DNA from 2 places in the Streptomyces antibioticus genome. Region 2 is predicted to be linked to the other one. Evidence: riboswitches for the same ligand, from Rfam matches in the RefSeq annotation. Region 2 holds a riboswitch; the other holds the start of a gene.

Region 1 (8,858 bases), 5.0 Mb from region 2:
GTACCGCGCGAGCAGGTGGTGACGGTCCGTACGGCGATGCGTCCCGCGTCCGCCGAGGAGGCCGCCGCCGGTCCGGCGCTCGCCCCGACCGCGACCGTGTCGCAGGCCATCGAGGCGGTGGCCCGGGCGGGCGCCCCGGCCCGGGTCATGGACGCCGGACGGTGCCTGGGCGTCGTCGACCACGAGAGCCTCTTGGCGGTGGTCGCGGGAGTGACCCCGGCCGCCCGGCAGGAGGCGGTCTGATGGCCACGGTCACCGCCGCCTCCCTCCGGATCGCGCCGCCGGGTGTCCTCCGCCGCCCCGCCGCCCGCAAGCTCCTGCTGCTCGCCGCCCTCGCGGCCGTCCTCGTCCCCCTCGCCCACGCCCGCTGGGCCAGCGGCTCCTGGCCGAGCGCCCTCACCGTCGACCTCACCGGCCCGCTCACCCGCGCCGGGGACTGGATCATCGACAACCGGGACAGCCACCCGCTGTTCCTGTACTTCCTGGGCCATGTCAGCAACGCGGTCGTCGTCTCCGTACGCGCCGTCTATCTGCTGCTGCTCGCCGCCGGCTGGGCCGGGGTCACCGCGGCCGCGACCGCGCTGGCCTGGTGCGTCGCCGGGATCCGGCTCGCGCTCGGCACCGCCGCCGCCCTCCTGGCCTGCGGCGCGCTCGGCATGTGGGTGCCGACCATGCAGACCCTCGCCCTGATGGCCGTCGCCGTCCTCGTGTCGGTCGCGGTCGGGACGCTCCTCGGCCTCGCCGCCGGACTCTCCGACCGGCTGGACCGGGTCCTGCGCCCGGTCCTGGACACCATGCAGGTGCTCCCGGCCTTCGCCTACCTCCTGCCGGTCGTCCTGGTCTTCGGCATCGGCGTCCCGGCGGCCGTCCTGGCCACCGTCGTCTACGCGGCCCCGCCCATGGCCCGGCTGACCGCCCTCGGACTGCGCGGCGCCGACAAGGAGGTCCTGGAGGCCGTGGACTCGCTGGGCGCCACCGCCCGCCAGCGGCTGCTGACCGCCCGGCTGCCGCTGGCCCGCAAGGAACTCCTGCTCGGCCTCAACCAGACGATCATGATGGCGCTGTCGATGGCGGTCATCGCGTCGGTGATCGGCGCGGGCGGTCTCGGCGACCGCGTCTACCAGGCGCTGGCCTCGGTGGACGTCGGCGCGGCGCTCGCCGCCGGCATCCCGATCGTGCTGCTCGCGGTCGTCCTGGACCGGATCACGGCCGCCGCGGGCGACACCACCGGCCGCAGGCCCGCCCCGCGCGCGGTGTACGCGGTCCCGGCCGCCCTCGCGGTGACCGTGGCGGCGGCCGTCGCCGCCCGTCTGTCCGGCCGCCTCGACTGGCCCGCCTCCTGGACGGTGGCCGTCGCGACCCCCGTCAACGACGCCGTCGCCTGGATGACCGACCACCTCTACTCCGGCGTCCCCGTGGTCGGCGGCACCGCCGACTGGGCCGGGCACTTCACCACCTGGGTCCTCGACCCGCTCCGCGACGGTCTCCAGGGCCTGCCCTGGTGGGCGGTGCTGCTGCTGGTCGCGGCGGTGGCCTGGCCGATCGGCACCTGGCGCACCGCGCTCACCGCCGTGCTCGCCCTCGCCGCGACCGGGGTGCTCGGCGTGTGGGAACCGTCCCTGGACACGCTCTCCCAGGTCCTCGCGGCCGTCGCCGTCACCCTCGTCCTCGGGTTCGCCATCGGGGTGGCGGCCGCCCGCGGCGACCGGTTCGAACGGCTGCTGCGGCCCGTCCTGGACGTCTTCCAGACGATGCCGCAGTTCGTGTACCTGATCCCGGTGGTGGCCCTGTTCGGCGTCGGCCGCGCGCCCGCCGTCGCCGCGGCCGTCGTCTACGCGCTGCCCGCCGTCGTACGGATCACCGCGCAGGGTCTGCGGCAGGTCGACCCGGCCGCCCTGGAGGCCGCCCGGTCCCTCGGCGCGACCCCCGCCCAGCAGATCCGGCAGGTGCAACTGCCGCTGGCCCGGCCCGCGTTGCTGCTCGCCGTGAACCAGGGCGTGGTCCTGGTCCTCGCCGTCGTCGTGATCGGCGGCCTGGTCGGCGGGGGCGCGCTCGGCTACGACGCCGTGTTCGGCCTCGCGCAGGGCGACCTGGCGACGGGTCTGGTCGCCGGCGCCGCCATCGTCTGCCTCGGCCTGACGCTCGACCGGGTGACCCAGCCGACCGAACGCCGCACGACGAAGGGAGCGTGACATGCGCGCACGCCTCACCGCCCTGACGGGCACCCTGCTGCTGCTCACCGGCTGTGGCGCCGCCGACATGACGAAACAGGCGTCGCCGTTCGCCGACGCGCGCGGCGCGCGGACCGTGACCCTCTCCGTGCAGTCCTGGGTCGGCGCGCAGGCGAACGTCGCCGTCGCCCAGTACCTGCTGGAGAGCGAACTCGGCTACCGCGTCGACACCGTCCAGGTCGACGAGGTCCCCGCCTGGGACGCGCTCAGCCAGGGCCGGGTCGACGCGATCCTGGAGGACTGGGGGCATCCCGACCAGGAGAAGCGGTACGTCCACGACAAGAAGACCATCGCGCGCGGCGGCGGCCTCGGCGTCACCGGGCACATCGGCTGGTACGTCCCGGCGTACTTCGCGAAGCAGCACCCGGACGTCACCGACTGGAAGAACCTCGACCGGTACGCCGACGAGATGCGCACCCCGGAGAGCGGCGGCAAGGGCCAGCTCCTGGACGGCTCCCCGTCCTACGTCACCAACGACAAGGCGCTGGTGAAGAACCTGGACCTCGACTACCAGGTCGTGTTCGCCGGTTCGGAGGCCGCCCAGATCACCCAGATCACCCGGTTCGCCAAGGAGAAGAAGCCCTTCCTGACGTACTGGTACGCCCCGCAGTGGCTCTTCGAGAAGGTCCCCATGACCGAGGTGAGGCTGCCCGCGTACGAAGAGGGCTGCGACGCCGACCCGGCGAAGGTCGCCTGCGCCTATCCGCACACCCCGCTCCAGAAGTACCTCAACGCCGACTTCGCGCGGAACGGCGGGGACGCGGCCGCCTTCCTGAAGAAGTTCCGGTGGACGACCGAGGACCAGAACGAGGTCTCCCTGATGATCGCCGACCAGAAGCTCACCCCGCGCGAGGCGGCCGAGAAGTGGGCCGACCGCCACGCCTCCACCTGGAAGGCGTGGCTGCCGTGACCTCCGGGCGGGTCAGGCGTGCGGGGCCGGGTGGTGGTGGCCCGGCACCATCCGCGCGGTCACGCCGAACCGGTTCCAGGCGTTGATCACCGCGATCGCGGCGATCAGATGGGCCAGTTCGGCCTCCTCGAAGTGCGCGGCGGCGTGCGCGTACACCTCGTCCGGCACGAAACCGTCGGTGAGGACGGTGACCGCGTCGGTCAGCGCGAGGGCCGCCAGCTCCTTCTCGGTGTAGAAGTGCGGCGACTCCTCCCAGGCCGAGAGCTGGACGATCCGCTCCACGCTCTCCCCGGCCGCCAGGGCGTCCTTGCTGTGCATGTCGATGCAGTACGCGCAGTGGTTGATCTGGGAGGCGCGGATCTTCACCAGTTCGTAGAGGACCGGGTCGACGCCCCTGCGGGCGGCTCCGTCCAGGCGGACCATCGCCTGGAACACCTCGGGGGCGTGCTTGGCCCAGGGCAGTCGGGCGGTGGGTTCGGGGGCGTGCGGGGCTCGTTGTTCGGTGGTCATGTCCTCGACCCTAGGGTCGAGGCAGCCCACGGGTATGGTCCATTTCCATGACGGAAACGTGGGCCACTCTCGGGGTCGACCTGCATCTCGAACCGTCCGGCCCGGGGGTGCGCCGGGGGCTCACCGACGCCCTGCGCGAGGCGGTCCGCGGCGGGCGCCTCGCCCCCGGCACCCGGCTGCCGTCCTCCCGCTCCCTCGCCGCCGACCTGGGGCTGGCCCGCAACACGGTCGCCGCGGCCTACTCCGACCTCGTCGCCGAGGGCTGGCTCACCGCCCGGCAGGGCTCCGGCACCCGGGTGGCGGACCGGTCCGTCGTCCCCTCGGCCGGGGCGGCCCCGCGCCGGCCCGCCCGCGCCCGGCCGCGCCACGACCTGCGCGCCGGCTCCCCCGACCTCGCCTCCTTCCCGCGCGCCGCCTGGCTGCGGGCCGCCCGCCGCGCGCTCGCCGTCGCGCCCTACGACGCCCTCGGCTACGGCGATCCGCGCGGCCGGCCCGAACTGCGCGCCGCGCTCGCCGGCTATCTGGCCCGGGTCCGCGGGGTGCGCGCCGACCCCGAACGCGTCGTGGTGTGCGCCGGCTTCGCCCACGCGCTGCAACTCCTCGCCACGGTCCTGAGCGCGCGCGGGGTACGCACCCTCGCCGTCGAGTCGTACGGCCTGGACGCGCACTGGCGGCTGGCGGAGACGGCGGGGCTGCCCACGGACCCCCTGCCGTTCGACGAACACGGCACGGACCCCTCCGCGTTGCCGCCCGGCGGCGCGGTCCTGCTCACCCCCGCGCACCAGTTCCCGACGGGCGTGGCGCTGCACCACGACCGGCGCGCGGCCGTCGTGGAGTGGGCGCGCCGCACCGGCGGCCTGGTCCTGGAGGACGACTACGACGGCGAGTTCCGCTACGACCGCCGGCCCGTGGGCGCGCTCCAGGGCCTGGACCCCGACCACGTGGTGTACCTGGGCACGGCCAGCAAGTCCCTGGCCCCCGGTCTGCGTCTGGGCTGGATCGTGGCCCCGCCCGGCCTGGCCCGCGAACTCGCCGCCGCCAAGGGCGCGGTGGACACCTGCGGGGTCCTGGACCAGTTGACCCTGGCGGAGTTCATCACCTCCGGCGCCCACGACCGTCACGTGCGCGCCTCCCGCCTCCGCTACCGGCGCCGCCGCGACGCCCTCGTCTCGGTGCTGGCCGAGCGCGCCCCCTGGGTCCGCGTCACCGGCATCGCGGCGGGCCTGCACGCCGTCCTGCGCCTCCCGCCCGGCACCGAACGCGACGTGATCCGCGCCGCCGCCCACCTCGGCCTGGCCCTCGACCCCCTGACCCCCCGCCACCACCACCCCGACGCGACCGACACACCCCCGGACGCCCTGGTGATCGGCTACGCCACCCCACCGGACCACGCCTGGACCCCCACCCTGACCACCCTGTGCACGGCCCTGGGGGTCTCGGACCCGGGGACCGACCTGGGCTGAACCTCCCCAGGGGCGCGGGGAACCGCGCGACCGGCCACGACGGCGCCGCAGCCCTTCACGTGCCGCCGCCACCCCTCACCTCGGCCCGGCGCCGGCGTCCGGCGCCTCCCCGAACCGCGCCAGCGCCAGCGCCCCCGCCACCGCCACCGCGAAGCCCAGGACCGCCACCCACGCCCAGCCCTCCCGTGTCCCGTCGCCCAGCCACACCACGCCGATCACCGCCGGCCAGACCGTCTCGCCGATCACCATGCCGGCCGTCGCCGCCGTCACCGAGCCGCGTTGCAGGGCCGAGGTCAGGGAGAGGAAGGCCGCGCCGCCGCCGAGGAGGAGTGCGTACAGGGACGGGTCGGTCAGGAGGGGGCCGGGGGACAGCGTGTCGATCAGGCGGACCGCGACCTCCACCACGCCGAAGCCGAAGCCCGCGCCCAGGCCCAGCACCGGTGACCGCCCACGTTCCGGCAGCCACCGCCCGGACAGGCCCAGGGCCAGGACCGCGGCCGCCGTGCCGAGCATCGCCCAGGGCAGCCACCCCGGCCCCGTCTCGTCGCCCTCCGGGCCCGCGGCGAGGCCCAGCAGCGCCAGGCCCGCGCAGACCACCCCGACGGCCGTCCACTCCGTCCGGCTCAGCCGGACCCGCAGCAGCCGCGCCGCGACCACCGCCGTCACCGCGAGGCTCGACGCCAGCGCCGCCCCCACGGCGTAGATCGCGAGGGAGCGCAGCGCGAGGATCTGGAACACGAAACCGAGCCCGTCCAGCCCCAGGCCCGCCAGATACCGCCACTGCCGCAGCGCCCTCAGCAGCAGCGCCGCCTCCCCGCCACCGCCCCCGGAGGCGGCCCGCGCGGCCATCGCCTGCAACACCGTCGCCGTACCGAAACACACCGCAGCGCCGAGGGCGCACACCATTCCGAACACCACAGACGGACTGTAGGCCGACAGTCCCCGGCCGGGCGGTAGGCTGCTGACCGGGCCGTGACTGGCGCGCTGGGATGGGACGGACCATCGGGGAGCGGCCTGTGTGTGACCGAGTGCCGTGCGCCTGGGCCAGACCGAGAACCGTGACCGCTTGACGCCCACGCCACCGGAGGCCGACGCCATGTCAGAGCAGCAGTCCCGCCCCGCCGAGAACCTCTCCACCCAGTCGACCGCCTTCCGCGCGGCCCTCGACGTGATCCGCGCCGTCGAGCCGCGCGTCGCCGACGCCATCGGCCAGGAGGTCGCCGACCAGCGCGAGATGCTCAAGCTGATCGCCTCCGAGAACTACGCCTCCCCGGCCACCCTCCTCGCGATGGGCAACTGGTTCAGCGACAAGTACGCCGAGGGCACCATCGGCCGCCGCTTCTACGCCGGCTGCCGCAACGTCGACACGGTCGAGTCCCTCGCCGCCGAGCACGCCAAGGAGCTGTTCGGCGCCCGGCACGCCTACGTCCAGCCGCACTCCGGCATCGACGCCAACCTCGTCGCCTTCTGGGCGGTCCTCGGCGCCCGCGTCGAGGTCCCGTTCCTGGAGAAGGCCGGCGCCCGCCAGGTCAACGACCTCACCGACGCCGACTGGGCCGAGCTGCGCCAGGCGTTCGGCAACCAGCGCATGCTCGGCATGTCCCTGGACGCCGGCGGCCACCTCACCCACGGCTTCCGCCCGAACATCAGCGGCAAGATGTTCGACCAGCGCTCCTACGGCACCGACCCGGCGACCGGCCTCATCGACTACGACGCCCTGCGCGCCTCCGCCCGTGACTTCAAGCCGCTGATCATCGTCGCCGGCTACTCCGCGTACCCCCGTCTGGTGAACTTCCGGATCATGCGCGAGATCGCCGACGAGGTCGGCGCGACCCTCATGGTCGACATGGCGCACTTCGCGGGCCTGGTCGCGGGCAAGGTGCTCACCGGCGACTTCGACCCGGTCCCGCACGCCCAGATCGTCACGACCACCACCCACAAGTCGCTGCGCGGCCCGCGCGGCGGCATGGTGCTGTGCGACGACTCCCTCAAGGACCAGGTCGACCGCGGCTGCCCGATGGTCCTCGGCGGCCCCCTGCCGCACGTGATGGCCGCCAAGGCCGTCGCCCTCGCCGAGGCCCGGCAGCCCGCCTTCCAGGACTACGCCCGGCGGATCGTCGACAACTCCCGCGCGCTGGCCGAGGGCCTGACCAGCCGGGGCGCCACCCTGGTCACCGGCGGCACCGACAACCACCTCAACCTGATCGACGTGGCGGCCTCCTACGGCCTCACCGGCCGCCAGGCCGAGGCCGCGCTCCTCGACTCCGGGATCGTCACCAACCGCAACGCCATCCCCGCCGACCCGAACGGCGCCTGGTACACCTCCGGCATCCGCATCGGCACCCCGGCCCTGACCACCCGCGGTCTCGGCACGGCGGAGATGGACGAGGTCGCCGCCCTGATCGACCGCGTCCTCACCACCACCGAGCCGGGCACGACGAAGTCGGGTGCCCCCTCGAAGGCCGCCCACGTCCTGGACGCGAAGATCGCGGACGAGATCTCCACCCGGGCGACGGACCTGGTCGCGGCCTTCCCGCTGTACCCGGAGATCGACCTGGGCTGATCAGCACCGGCCAGGGAGCAGCGCCCCGTCAGGGGCGCGGGGAACTGCGCGGGCAACCCCGACCGACCCGCAGTTCCCCACGCTCCGAACCCCCTCGAGCTCTCTGAGACAATGGGGGGCATGGCCTCTGATCGACCTCGCGTGCTCTCCGGAATCCAGCCCACCGCAGGCTCGTTCCACCTCGGCAACTACCTCGGCGCCGTGCGCCAGTGGGTGGCCCTCCAGGAGTCGCACGACGCGTTCTACATGGTCGTCGACCTGCACGCGATCACGGTCCCGCAGGACCCGAAGGAGCTGACGGCCAACACCCGGCTGGCCGCCGCCCAGCTCCTGGCCGCCGGTCTCGACCCCGAGCGCTGCACGCTCTTCGTCCAGAGCCATGTCCCCGAGCACGCCCAGCTCGCCTGGATCATGAACTGCCTCACCGGCTTCGGCGAGGCCAGCCGGATGACGCAGTTCAAGGACAAGTCGGCCAAGCAGGGCGCCGACCGCGCCTCCGTCGGCCTGTTCACGTACCCGATCCTCCAGGTCGCGGACATCCTGCTCTACCAGGCCAACGAGGTCCCGGTCGGCGAGGACCAGCGCCAGCACATCGAGCTGACCCGCGACCTCGCCGAGCGCTTCAACGGCCGCTTCGGCCAGACCTTCACGATCCCGAAGCCGTACATCCTCAAGGAGACGGCGAAGATCTACGACCTCCAGGACCCGGCGATCAAGATGAGCAAGTCGGCGTCCACGCCGAAGGGCCTCATCAACCTGCTCGACGACCCGAAGGCCACCGCGAAGAAGGTCAGGAGCGCGGTCACCGACACCGACACGGTCGTCCGCTTCGACCCCGAGAACAAGCCCGGCGTCAGCAACCTCCTCACCGTCTACTCCACGCTGACCGGCACCCCGGTCCCGGAGCTGGAGCGGCAGTACGAGGGCAAGCTCTACGGCGCCCTCAAGACGGACCTCGCGGATGTCGTCGTCGACTTCGTGACCCCGTTCCGGGACCGCACCCAGCAGTACCTGGACGACCCGGAGACGCTGGACTCGATCCTGGCCAAGGGCGCGGAGAAGGCGCGGGCCGTCGCCGCGGAGACGCTGGCGCGGTCGTACGAGCGGGTCGGCTTCCTCCCCGCGAAGCACTGAGCGGCGCTCGGAAGCACCGACGGCGCACCGCACACACGTTCCTCGTG
Region 2 (8,858 bases):
CGCGCGCACGATCAGCTCCGGATCCGGCAGACCGACCCGCGCGGCCAGTTCGACGGCCGCCGTACGCGCGTGCCGCCGTTTGAGGCCCCGGTGCAGGCGGAGGGGCTCGGCGAGCTGTGCGCCGATGCGCATCAGGGGGTTGAGGGCGCTCATGGGCTCCTGGAAGACCATGGCCATCCGGTCGCCGCGCAGCCGGGACAGTTCCCGGTCGCCGAGGCCGAGCAGTTCCCGCCCGCCGAACCGGACACTGCCGGTGGCCCGGGCCCCGTCGGGCAGCAGGCCCATGACGGCCAGGGCGGTGAGGGACTTGCCCGACCCGGACTCGCCGATCAGCGCGAGGCGTTCCCCGGCGGCGAGGGAGAGGCCGAGACCGTCCACGGCGGTCGTACCGCCGATCCGCACGCTCAGTTTGTCGACCGTGAGCAGGCTCATGCCTCCTCCCGGATCCGCAGGCGGGCGTCGGCGGCCTCGCGCAGCCCGTCCCCGAGCAGGTTGAACCCGAGGACGGAGGCGGCGACGGCGAGCCCGGGCCAGACGACGAGCAACGGGCGGGCGGTGATGTACTGCTGCTGCTCGTGCAGCATGCGCCCCCAGGAGACGGTGGGCGCCGGCGCGCCGAACCCGAGGAACGACAGGGCCGCTTCGGCGAGGACCGCCACCGACAGCACCAGGGAGAGCTGCACGACGAGCGTGGGCGCGATGTTCGGCATCAGATGCTTGCGGACGACGCGCCAGGTCCCGGCGCCGGCGGCGTGGGCGGCCAGCACATAGTCCGTGGTCAGCACCCGCGCGGCCTCGGCGCGTGCGATCCGGGCGAGGTTGACGCCCGCCCCGACGCCGACGGCCGTGACCACGGTCCAGGTGGAGGCGCCGTGCACGGCGGTGAGGATCATCGCGATCAGCAGGACGGGGAACGCGATCAGCACATCCGTGAACTGGACGACGACGGGCCCGATCCAGCGCGGCAGCAGGACAGCGGCCAGGGCGAGCGTCAGCCCGACGAGGGCCGCCACGGCGGCCGCGAGGACGGCGGTGAGCAGGGTGGCGCGGGCCCCGGTCAGCAGTTGGCTCAGCTCGTCGCGGCCCAGCCGGTCGGTGCCCAGCACATGCCCGCCGGACAGCGGCAGCAGCCAGCCGTCCTCGGGACGCGCGAGAGTCGGGTCGTACGGTGTCCAGACCAGGGAGACCAGCGCGGCCAGGACGAGCAGGCCGACCAGTACGGTTCCGGCGAGGCCGCTGCGGCTGCGCAGGAGGGCACGGACGACGGGCGGCGTGCTCATAGGGTGCTCCGCAGCCGTGGGTCGATCAGCCGGTGGGCGAGGTCCACCAGGAACCCGACGACCAGCACCGCGGCGGTGAGCAGCAGGATCTCGCCCTGCACCTTGTCCAGGTCCCGGTTGCCGACGTCCGTGATCAGCATCTGGCCGACCCCCGGCAGTACGAAGACCTGCTCCACGACCACCGCCCCCGCCACCAGCGCGGCGATCTGGAGTCCGAGCACCGACACCACGGGCACGGCCGCGTTGCGCAGCCCGTGCCGCAGCAGCGCGCTGGTGCGGGTGCGGCCCTTGGCGCGGGCGGTGCGCAGCCAGTCCTGGTGCAGCACGTCCAGGACCGCGGACCGTACGAAGCGCAGCAGGACGGCGCCCTCGGCGAGGGCCAGCGTCAGCCAGGGCAGCACCAGACTGCGCAGCGCCTGCCCGGGCTCGGCCCAGCCGTCGACGGGGAAGCCCTGCGCGGGCAGCCAGGGCACCTGGACGGCGAAGACCACGACGAGCAGCAGCCCGGTCCACAGGGTGGGCAGCGCGATGCCGAGCTGGCCGACCGTGTTGACGGCACTGCCCAGCCGCGAGTCCCGGCGGACGGCGGCCAGGACACCGAGGGGGACGGCGAAGGCGAGCGCGAGGACGACGGCGCCCGCGGCCAGCGGTCCGGTCACCGCGAACTTCTCGGCGAGCTGACCGGACACGGAGGTGCCGTCCAGCACCGACCGCCCGAAGTCACCGGTGACCACACCCCCGATCCAGTCCCCGTACTGGGCGGCGAGCGGCCGGTCCAGACCCAGGTCGTGGCGTACGGCCGCGACCTGGGCCGGGGTGGCCTTGATGCCGCCGATCGTCTGGGCGACGTCCCCGGGCAGCAGGCGCAGCGCCAGGAACACCAGCACGCTCGCCGCGAGCAGGGACACCACCAGCAGCGCGGCCCGGCGCAGCAGGAACAGGGTCACCCGTGCCTCACTTCTTCGCCACGGCGAGATCCGCGAGGCGGTAGCGGTTGCTGGTGAAGTTCCGCGGGACGCCGGTGACTCCGTCGCGCACGACGGTGAGGGTCTGGCTGACGAACAGCCAGTCCGCGGCGGCGTCTTCGGACACCTGCCGGGCCGCCTTCTTCAGCAGGGCGTCGCGGGCGCCGTCGCCCTCGGCCGTCCGGGCTGCCGCGTACCACGTGCGCACGTCGGCGTTGTCGTAGCCGAAGTAGTAGTCGGGGTTGGCGAAGTTGTTCAGGTCGCGGGCCTCGGCGTGGTCGACGACGCTGAGCTGGTAGTCGTGCTTGGTGTAGACGGCGTCGAGCCAGGTCTGGAACTCCACCGGCCGCACGGTGAGTTGGATGCCCACCTGCTTGAGCTGGGAGGCCAGGTAGTCGCCGATCTCCGCCGGGTAGATGGTGGGGATCTGGACGGTGAGCTTGAGGCCGTCGCCGTAACCGGCCTGCCGGAGAAGCTTCTTGGCGCCCGCCGGATCGTAGGCGTCGATCGAGGTGAGGTCCTCGTACCCGGGGTCGCTCGGCGGTATCGGGCCGCCGACCGGCCTGCCCGCGCCGCCGAGGATCTTGATCAGGCCGGCCTTGTCGACGGCCCGGCGGACGGCGCGCCGCACCCGCACGTCCTTGGTGGGGCCCTCGGCGTTGTTGAGGGCGAGCGTGAACTTGTCGGTGGTGTCGCCGCGCAGCACCGTGTGGTCGGGGTTGTCGGTGAACGGCTGGAGCAGGGTCGCGTTCGCGCCGGTCTCGATGTCGGTCTGGCCGGTGCGCTGGGCGTTGTTGGCCGCGTTGTCGTCCTTGATGTAGTGGAAGACGACCTTGGCGACCTTGGCCTTCTTCCCCCAGTAGGCGTCGTTCCGGACGAAGGTGATGGACGAACCGCGCTTCCAGCCGCCGAGCTTGAACGGGCCGGTGCCGTTCTCCTTCCCCGCGAGGGAGGAGAAGTCGGTGCCCCGCTTGAAGACGATGCCGGCCCGGCCGGTCAGCCTCCAGGTGAAACCGGTGTCCCGGTGGGCGAGCGTGACGACGACGGTGTGGTCGTCGGCGGCGGTGACGCTCTTGACGGAGGCGAGCGCCGCCGCGTCGGGGTTCGTGGAGCCGGCCGCCGTCACCTGCCGCAGCGACCAGACGGCGTCGGCCGCGGTGACCTTCGTCCCGTCGTGGAAGGCGGCGTTCTTCGCGAGACGGAAGGTGTAGGTCAGCCCGTCGGGCGACTCCTTGAAGCTGGTCGCCAGGCTCGGGCGGACCTTGTTGTCCTCGTCGCGGGTCAGCAGGCCCTGGTAGATGTTGTCGAGCAGGATCTGGTCGAGGGCCGCGCCCGCCGTACCGGCGATGTCGAGGCTGGTCGGTTCCAGGACCAGGCGTACGTCGACGGTGGCCGCGGTGTCGATGGCGTCGGGCTGGGCTGCCTGGCTGGTCTGTCCGGTGTCCCCGGGGCTGTCGGCGGCGCCGGTGCCGCAGCCGGTCGCGGCCAGGCCGACGAGGACGGTCGTGGTGGCGGCGTGCCGGAGGGCGGTGCTGCGGCGCATGACGGATCGGGCTCCTCTGGGACGTGGGCGCGCGGAAGTGCGCGGGCGGGGGAGGGAGTTCATTCGGCGGCCGCTCTCAGGCCCGCCGCGAGGTCGGCGATCAGGTCGTCGACGCCCTCGATGCCGACCGACAGACGCACCAGCCCGGGCGTGACACCGGCCGCCGCCTGCTGACGGGCGTCCAGTTGGGCGTGGGTGGTGGAGGCGGGGTGGATGACCAGACTGCGGACGTCACCGATGTTCGCGAGATGGCTGAACAGCCGGACCCCTTCCACGAACCGCCGCCCCGCCCGCAGACCGCCCGCGAGTTCGAAGGAGAGGACCGCCCCGGCACCGCGTGGCAGATAGCGCTTGGCCTGCGTCCGCCACGGGCTGGAGGGCAGCGACGGGTAGTGCACCCGCCGCACTTGAGGCTGGTCCTCCAGCCAGACGGCGAGCGCGTGCGCGTTGGACACATGCCGCTCGATACGCAGGCTGAGCGTCTCCAGGCCCTGGAGCAGCAGGAAGCTGTTGAACGGCGAGACGGCAGGACCCAGATCGCGCACCAGCCGGGTGCGCAGCCGCAGCGCGTAGGCGAGCCCGAGGTCGGAGAAGGAGTCCCAGAACGACAGCCCGCCGTAGGTCGGATCGGGCCGGGTCAGCCCCGGCCAACGGCCGGGATCGGCACCGAAGTCGAACCTCCCGCCGTCCACGACGATCCCGCCGATCGCGGTGCCGTGTCCGGAGAGGAACTTGGTGGTGGAGTGCACGACGATGTCCGCGCCGTGCTCGAACGGCCGCAGCAGATACGGCGTGAGCACCGTGTTGTCGACCACGAACGGCACCCCGGCCTCGTGGGCGACCCGGGCCACCGCCTCGATGTCCAGGACGTTGCCGCGCGGATTGCCGAGGCTCTCCCCGAACAGCGCCTTCGTTGCGGGACGTACGGCCGCCGCCCAGGCACCGGGGTCGTCCGGGTCGTCGACGAACGTGACGTCGATGCCGAAGTCGGCGAACGTGTGTTCCAGCAGGGTGCGGGTGCCGCCGTACAGGGACGACGAGGCCACGATGTGGTCGCCCGCCCGGGCCAGGTTGAGCAGGGCGAGGCTCGTCGCGGCCTGCCCGCTGGCCACGGCGACCGCCGCCGAACCGCCCTCCAGGGACGCGATCCGGTCCTCCGCCACGGCGGTCGTCGGATTCGACAGCCGCGTGTACGCGTGCGTGGCGAGATCGCTCAGCTCGAAGGCCGCCGCCGCGTGCGCGGTGTCCCGGAAGACATAGCTCGCGGACTGGTGGACCGGTACGGCCCGCGCGCCGGTGGCCGGGTCCGGCACCGCGCCGGCGTGCACCTGCCGGGTCTCGAACCCCCAGCGTCCGTCGCTCATCGGGCGTTCTCCCGCCGGGCCAGGACGTCGGACCACCAGCGCTCGGCCACCCGCGGATGCGAACGCAGCCAGCCCACCACGGCGTTCTCCCCGAAGGCCGCCAGGAGCGGATTGTCCGGGTCGTCGCTCACGCCGCGACTGAGCGCCGCCAACTCCGGTGGCAGGAGCAGGGGTTTGACCACCGCGTCCAGACGCGGGCCGAGGAAGAAGGGAATCGAGTAGCGGTGGACACCGGGCTGCGGGCTGACCACCCGGTGCTGAGTGGCCCTCAGATAGCCCTGGGTGGCGATCTCCAGCATCTCGCCGATGTTGAACACGAACGCGTCGTGCACGGGCACCGCGTCGATCCACCCGCCGTCCTCGCGCCGCACCTGGAGCCCGCCGATGTCGTCCTGCTGCAACAGGGCGAGATAGCCGTAGTCCTTGTGCGCGCCCACGCCCTGATCGGCGTCCTGGGCGGCGCGCGGGGGATAGTGCACGATCTTCACATGGACGGCCGCCTCGTCGTCGAACCACTGGTCGAAGTAGCCCTCGTCCTGCCCCAGCGCGGCAGCCAGGGCCCGCAGCACCTCACGGCTCACCCGCAGCGCCTCCGCCTGCCAGCGCAGTACGGTGTCCCTCAACTCCGGCAGCGCGGACGGCCATTGGTTGGGTCCCACGAGCCGCACGTAGTCGGGGTCGCCCGGGCCCGTCGTCAGCGCGGCACGCTCGGGGCCGATGTCGATCTGCTCCCGCCAGTCGGGGCTGCCCGCCGTGTACTCGGTACCGGTGCGCGTATAGCCCCGGAACTGAGGCGAGTTGACGTTCTCGATCTCCAGCCGCTGGTGCTCCGGCAGCGCGAAGAAGGCACGCGCCAGGGCGAGCACCTCGTCGCGCAGCGCCCTGGGGACGCCGTGGCCGGTGACGTAGAAGAAGCCCGTCTCATGGGCGGCGGAACGGAGTTCGGCCAGGAAGGCGGCACGGTCGGAGTCGGGACCTCGGAAGCGGGAGATGTCGATGACGGGCAGAACTGCGGGCTGGGCCATGGGGGTCCTTCGAGGCAACGCCGGGCGGACCGCTCACCGGCCCTGGGACAGGGGCCGATCGGAGCGGACGGAGGAATCAGGAAACCGATTCAGGCGGGAGAGAGGTCGGAGGTCGCGAGCCGTCGTACGGCGTTCAGCGACAGACCTGGTCGAACTGGTCGGCGCGGCGGCTCACCCAGAACGGGTCGAGCAGCACGGCGTAAGCCGGTCCAGTGGTCTCCATGGCCGGATGAAAGCACACCCGGGACCGGCCCGTCCACCACGCGTCCCACCGCCCGAGACACCCCGGCCGCCGCGAGCGGTCCACTACAGTGGCGTGTGGGCCGTGACTGGCGCTGAGGTGGAGCACCACCGGGGAGCGGCCTGCCGAACCGGTCGATGCCGTGCGCCTGGGCGAGTGGTCAGCGACGCCTGGAGGCGACCATGTCCCGCACGCGCACGCACATGCAGACCCGGACGGCCCGGCTGATGGACGGGACCGCCCTGGCCCGGCGCGTCGTCGAGGAGACGTCGGTCAGGGCGGCGGAGATCACCCGGCGTACCGGTGTGACGCCGTGCCTCGCCACGGTGCTGGTGGGCGAGGATCCGGCCTCGGTGACGTACGTCCGGATGAAGCGGGCCCGGTGCGCGAAGGCCGGCATCGACTCGCGGCTCGTCAGCCTGCCGGCCGCCACCACGACCGCCGAACTCGTAGGCACCCTGCGGACCTTGTCGCAGGACCCCGCCGTGCACGGCATCCTGTTGCAGCACCCCGTCGGCCCGCACATCGACGAGCGGGCGGCGTTCGAGGCCATCGCGCCGGAGAAGGACGTCGACGGCGTCACGATGAGCAGCTTCGCCTCGATGAGCTTCGGACGGCCCGGCTTCGCGTCCTGCACCCCCGGCGGAATCATGCGGCTGCTGGACGCGTACGACGTCGAACTCACGGGCCGGCGTGCCGTGGTGGTGGGCCGCAGCGCGATCCTCGGCAAGCCCGTCGGCATGCTGCTGCTCGCCCGCGACGCCACCGTCACCTACTGCCACTCCCGTACGGCGGACCTGGCGGCGGCCGTACGGGAGGCGGACGTCGTCGTCGCGGCCGTGGGACGGCCCCGGCTGATTCGCGGCGAGGACATCAGGCCCGGCGCCGTCGTGATCGACGCCGGATACAACGCGGGCAACGTCGGTGACGTCGACTTCGACACCGCCCGCACCCGGGCCGGCCTGATCACCCCGGTCCCCGGCGGGGTGGGGCCCATGACGATCGCCGTCCTGCTGGAGCAGACCGTCGACGCGGCGTCCGCCCAGCTAGGGCTGGCAACTCGCTGAACAGAAGGCTCAGTGCGAGGCGGGTTCGTCGGCGCCGTAGGCGCGCAGGAAGACGTCCACCGCCGCCTCCGCCACATCGCGCAGCTCGGCGGCGGGGACCCGGCGGGTGCCCAGCCGGGAACGCGACTCCAGCGGGCCGGTGAGCAGGGCGAAGAAGTGCTCGGCGGCCCGCTCCGGGTCGCCGCCGCGCAGCCGGCCGGCCAGCGAGAGCCGGGCCAGCCGGTCGGCGAGCGCCGCGCGCGGGCGGTGCGCGGTGCGCTCCTGCACGGTGTCGATCAGATCGGGGAACTGCGACACCTGCGCGTACGTCAACGACCGCAGCGCGCGGGAGCGTTCACCGCAGCACACCGTCAGCAGCCGCCGGGCGAGATCCGTGAGCGCCGCCCGCAGGTCGCCGTCGGGGCCGAGGGTGCGCAGCCGTTCGACCGCGGCGAGGCTCTCCGCCGCCAGGGCGTCGGCGGCCAGTTCGACCGTGTGGCGGAAGAGGGTCTCCTTGTCGCGCAGATGGCTGTAGACCGTCGGTTTGGCGACGCGCGCCTCCTCCGCGATCTCCTGGACGCACGCCTGCGCGTACCCGCGCCGGGCGAAGACGGTGAACGCGGCGTCCAGGATCGCCTGCCGCTTGTCCACCCGGCCACGCGTCACGCCACCGGCCCCGCTTGACTCTACTGAACCCATGGGTTCATTCTAACTGTGCTACCAGCAAGGCAAGTTGACTGAACCGATGAGTTCAATCGAGCGGGTGGGAGACCATGATCGTTCACATGCTGCGCTTCGCCTTCAAGGACGGGACGACCGAGGAACAGAGGGACCGCGTCCTCGCGCTGATGCGCCGGACGGCCTCCGTGGAGTCGGTGTCGTTCGCCACCGTGGGACAGAGCCTGGGCGACCCCGCCGAGGGCCTCACCCACGGCTACTGCGTGGGCATCGCCGATCTGGCCGCCCTGGAGCGGTACATGCACGACCCGGTCCACCTGGCCGGAGACCCCGAGATCCTTCCGCACCTCGCCAGGATCCGCATCGGCCCCGACGTCTCCGACGACATGGACCCGGGGCTGGCCGGCGAGATCATGGCGCTCCACGAGAAGAAGGTCGCCCTGTACCCCGAGTGGGGCGCCCAGCTCGAACCGCTCGTCGAGATCGGGGTCGCCCCGGGCGGGCCGCCCCCGGCGTGACCGCCGCCGCCGCTCGCCTCGACGGCCACGCCCGGGGTCTCATCTCACGCGGGTGGCCTCAACCACCCACCCGCAGCACGGCCTTGCCCGTGTTCGCACCGGCCTCCAGCAGGCGATGCGCCTCCGACGCGTCGGACAGCTCGTACTCGGCCGTGATGTCGATCCGCACGTCACCGGACGCGGCCAGTCCCAGCGCGG

Evidence for each region. Region 2 has a riboswitch for ZMP and ZTP ahead of AFM16_RS01135 (bifunctional 5,10-methylenetetrahydrofolate dehydrogenase/5,10-methenyltetrahydrofolate cyclohydrolase). Riboswitches for the same ligand answer to the same signal wherever they lie in the genome.
Region 1: another riboswitch for ZMP and ZTP. It lies ahead of AFM16_RS24140 (glycine hydroxymethyltransferase); the one in region 2 lies ahead of AFM16_RS01135 (bifunctional 5,10-methylenetetrahydrofolate dehydrogenase/5,10-methenyltetrahydrofolate cyclohydrolase).

What each region holds. Positions count from the first base shown of each region.
Region 1 covers NZ_CM007717.1:5,291,176-5,300,033, forward strand. The annotation lists gene AFM16_RS24110 (quaternary amine ABC transporter ATP-binding protein) at 1-243, shown strand, start outside; gene AFM16_RS24115 (ABC transporter permease subunit) at 243-2,192, shown strand; gene AFM16_RS24120 (ABC transporter substrate-binding protein) at 2,194-3,141, shown strand; gene AFM16_RS24125 (carboxymuconolactone decarboxylase family protein) at 3,154-3,651, opposite strand; gene pdxR (MocR-like pyridoxine biosynthesis transcription factor PdxR) at 3,699-5,114, shown strand; gene AFM16_RS24135 (DMT family transporter) at 5,190-6,020, opposite strand; ZMP/ZTP riboswitch at 6,077-6,166, shown strand; gene AFM16_RS24140 (glycine hydroxymethyltransferase) at 6,211-7,677, shown strand; gene trpS (tryptophan--tRNA ligase) at 7,798-8,811, shown strand.
Region 2 covers NZ_CM007717.1:244,086-252,943, reverse strand. The annotation lists gene AFM16_RS01165 (ATP-binding cassette domain-containing protein) at 1-432, opposite strand, end outside; gene AFM16_RS01160 (ABC transporter permease) at 429-1,280, opposite strand; gene AFM16_RS01155 (ABC transporter permease) at 1,277-2,227, opposite strand; gene AFM16_RS01150 (ABC transporter substrate-binding protein) at 2,235-3,788, opposite strand; gene AFM16_RS01145 (O-acetylhomoserine aminocarboxypropyltransferase/cysteine synthase family protein) at 3,848-5,152, opposite strand; gene AFM16_RS01140 (isopenicillin N synthase family dioxygenase) at 5,149-6,177, opposite strand; ZMP/ZTP riboswitch at 6,493-6,579, shown strand; gene AFM16_RS01135 (bifunctional 5,10-methylenetetrahydrofolate dehydrogenase/5,10-methenyltetrahydrofolate cyclohydrolase) at 6,622-7,485, shown strand; gene AFM16_RS01130 (TetR/AcrR family transcriptional regulator) at 7,495-8,163, opposite strand; gene AFM16_RS01125 (Dabb family protein) at 8,238-8,660, shown strand; gene AFM16_RS01120 (quinone oxidoreductase family protein) at 8,719-8,858, opposite strand, start outside.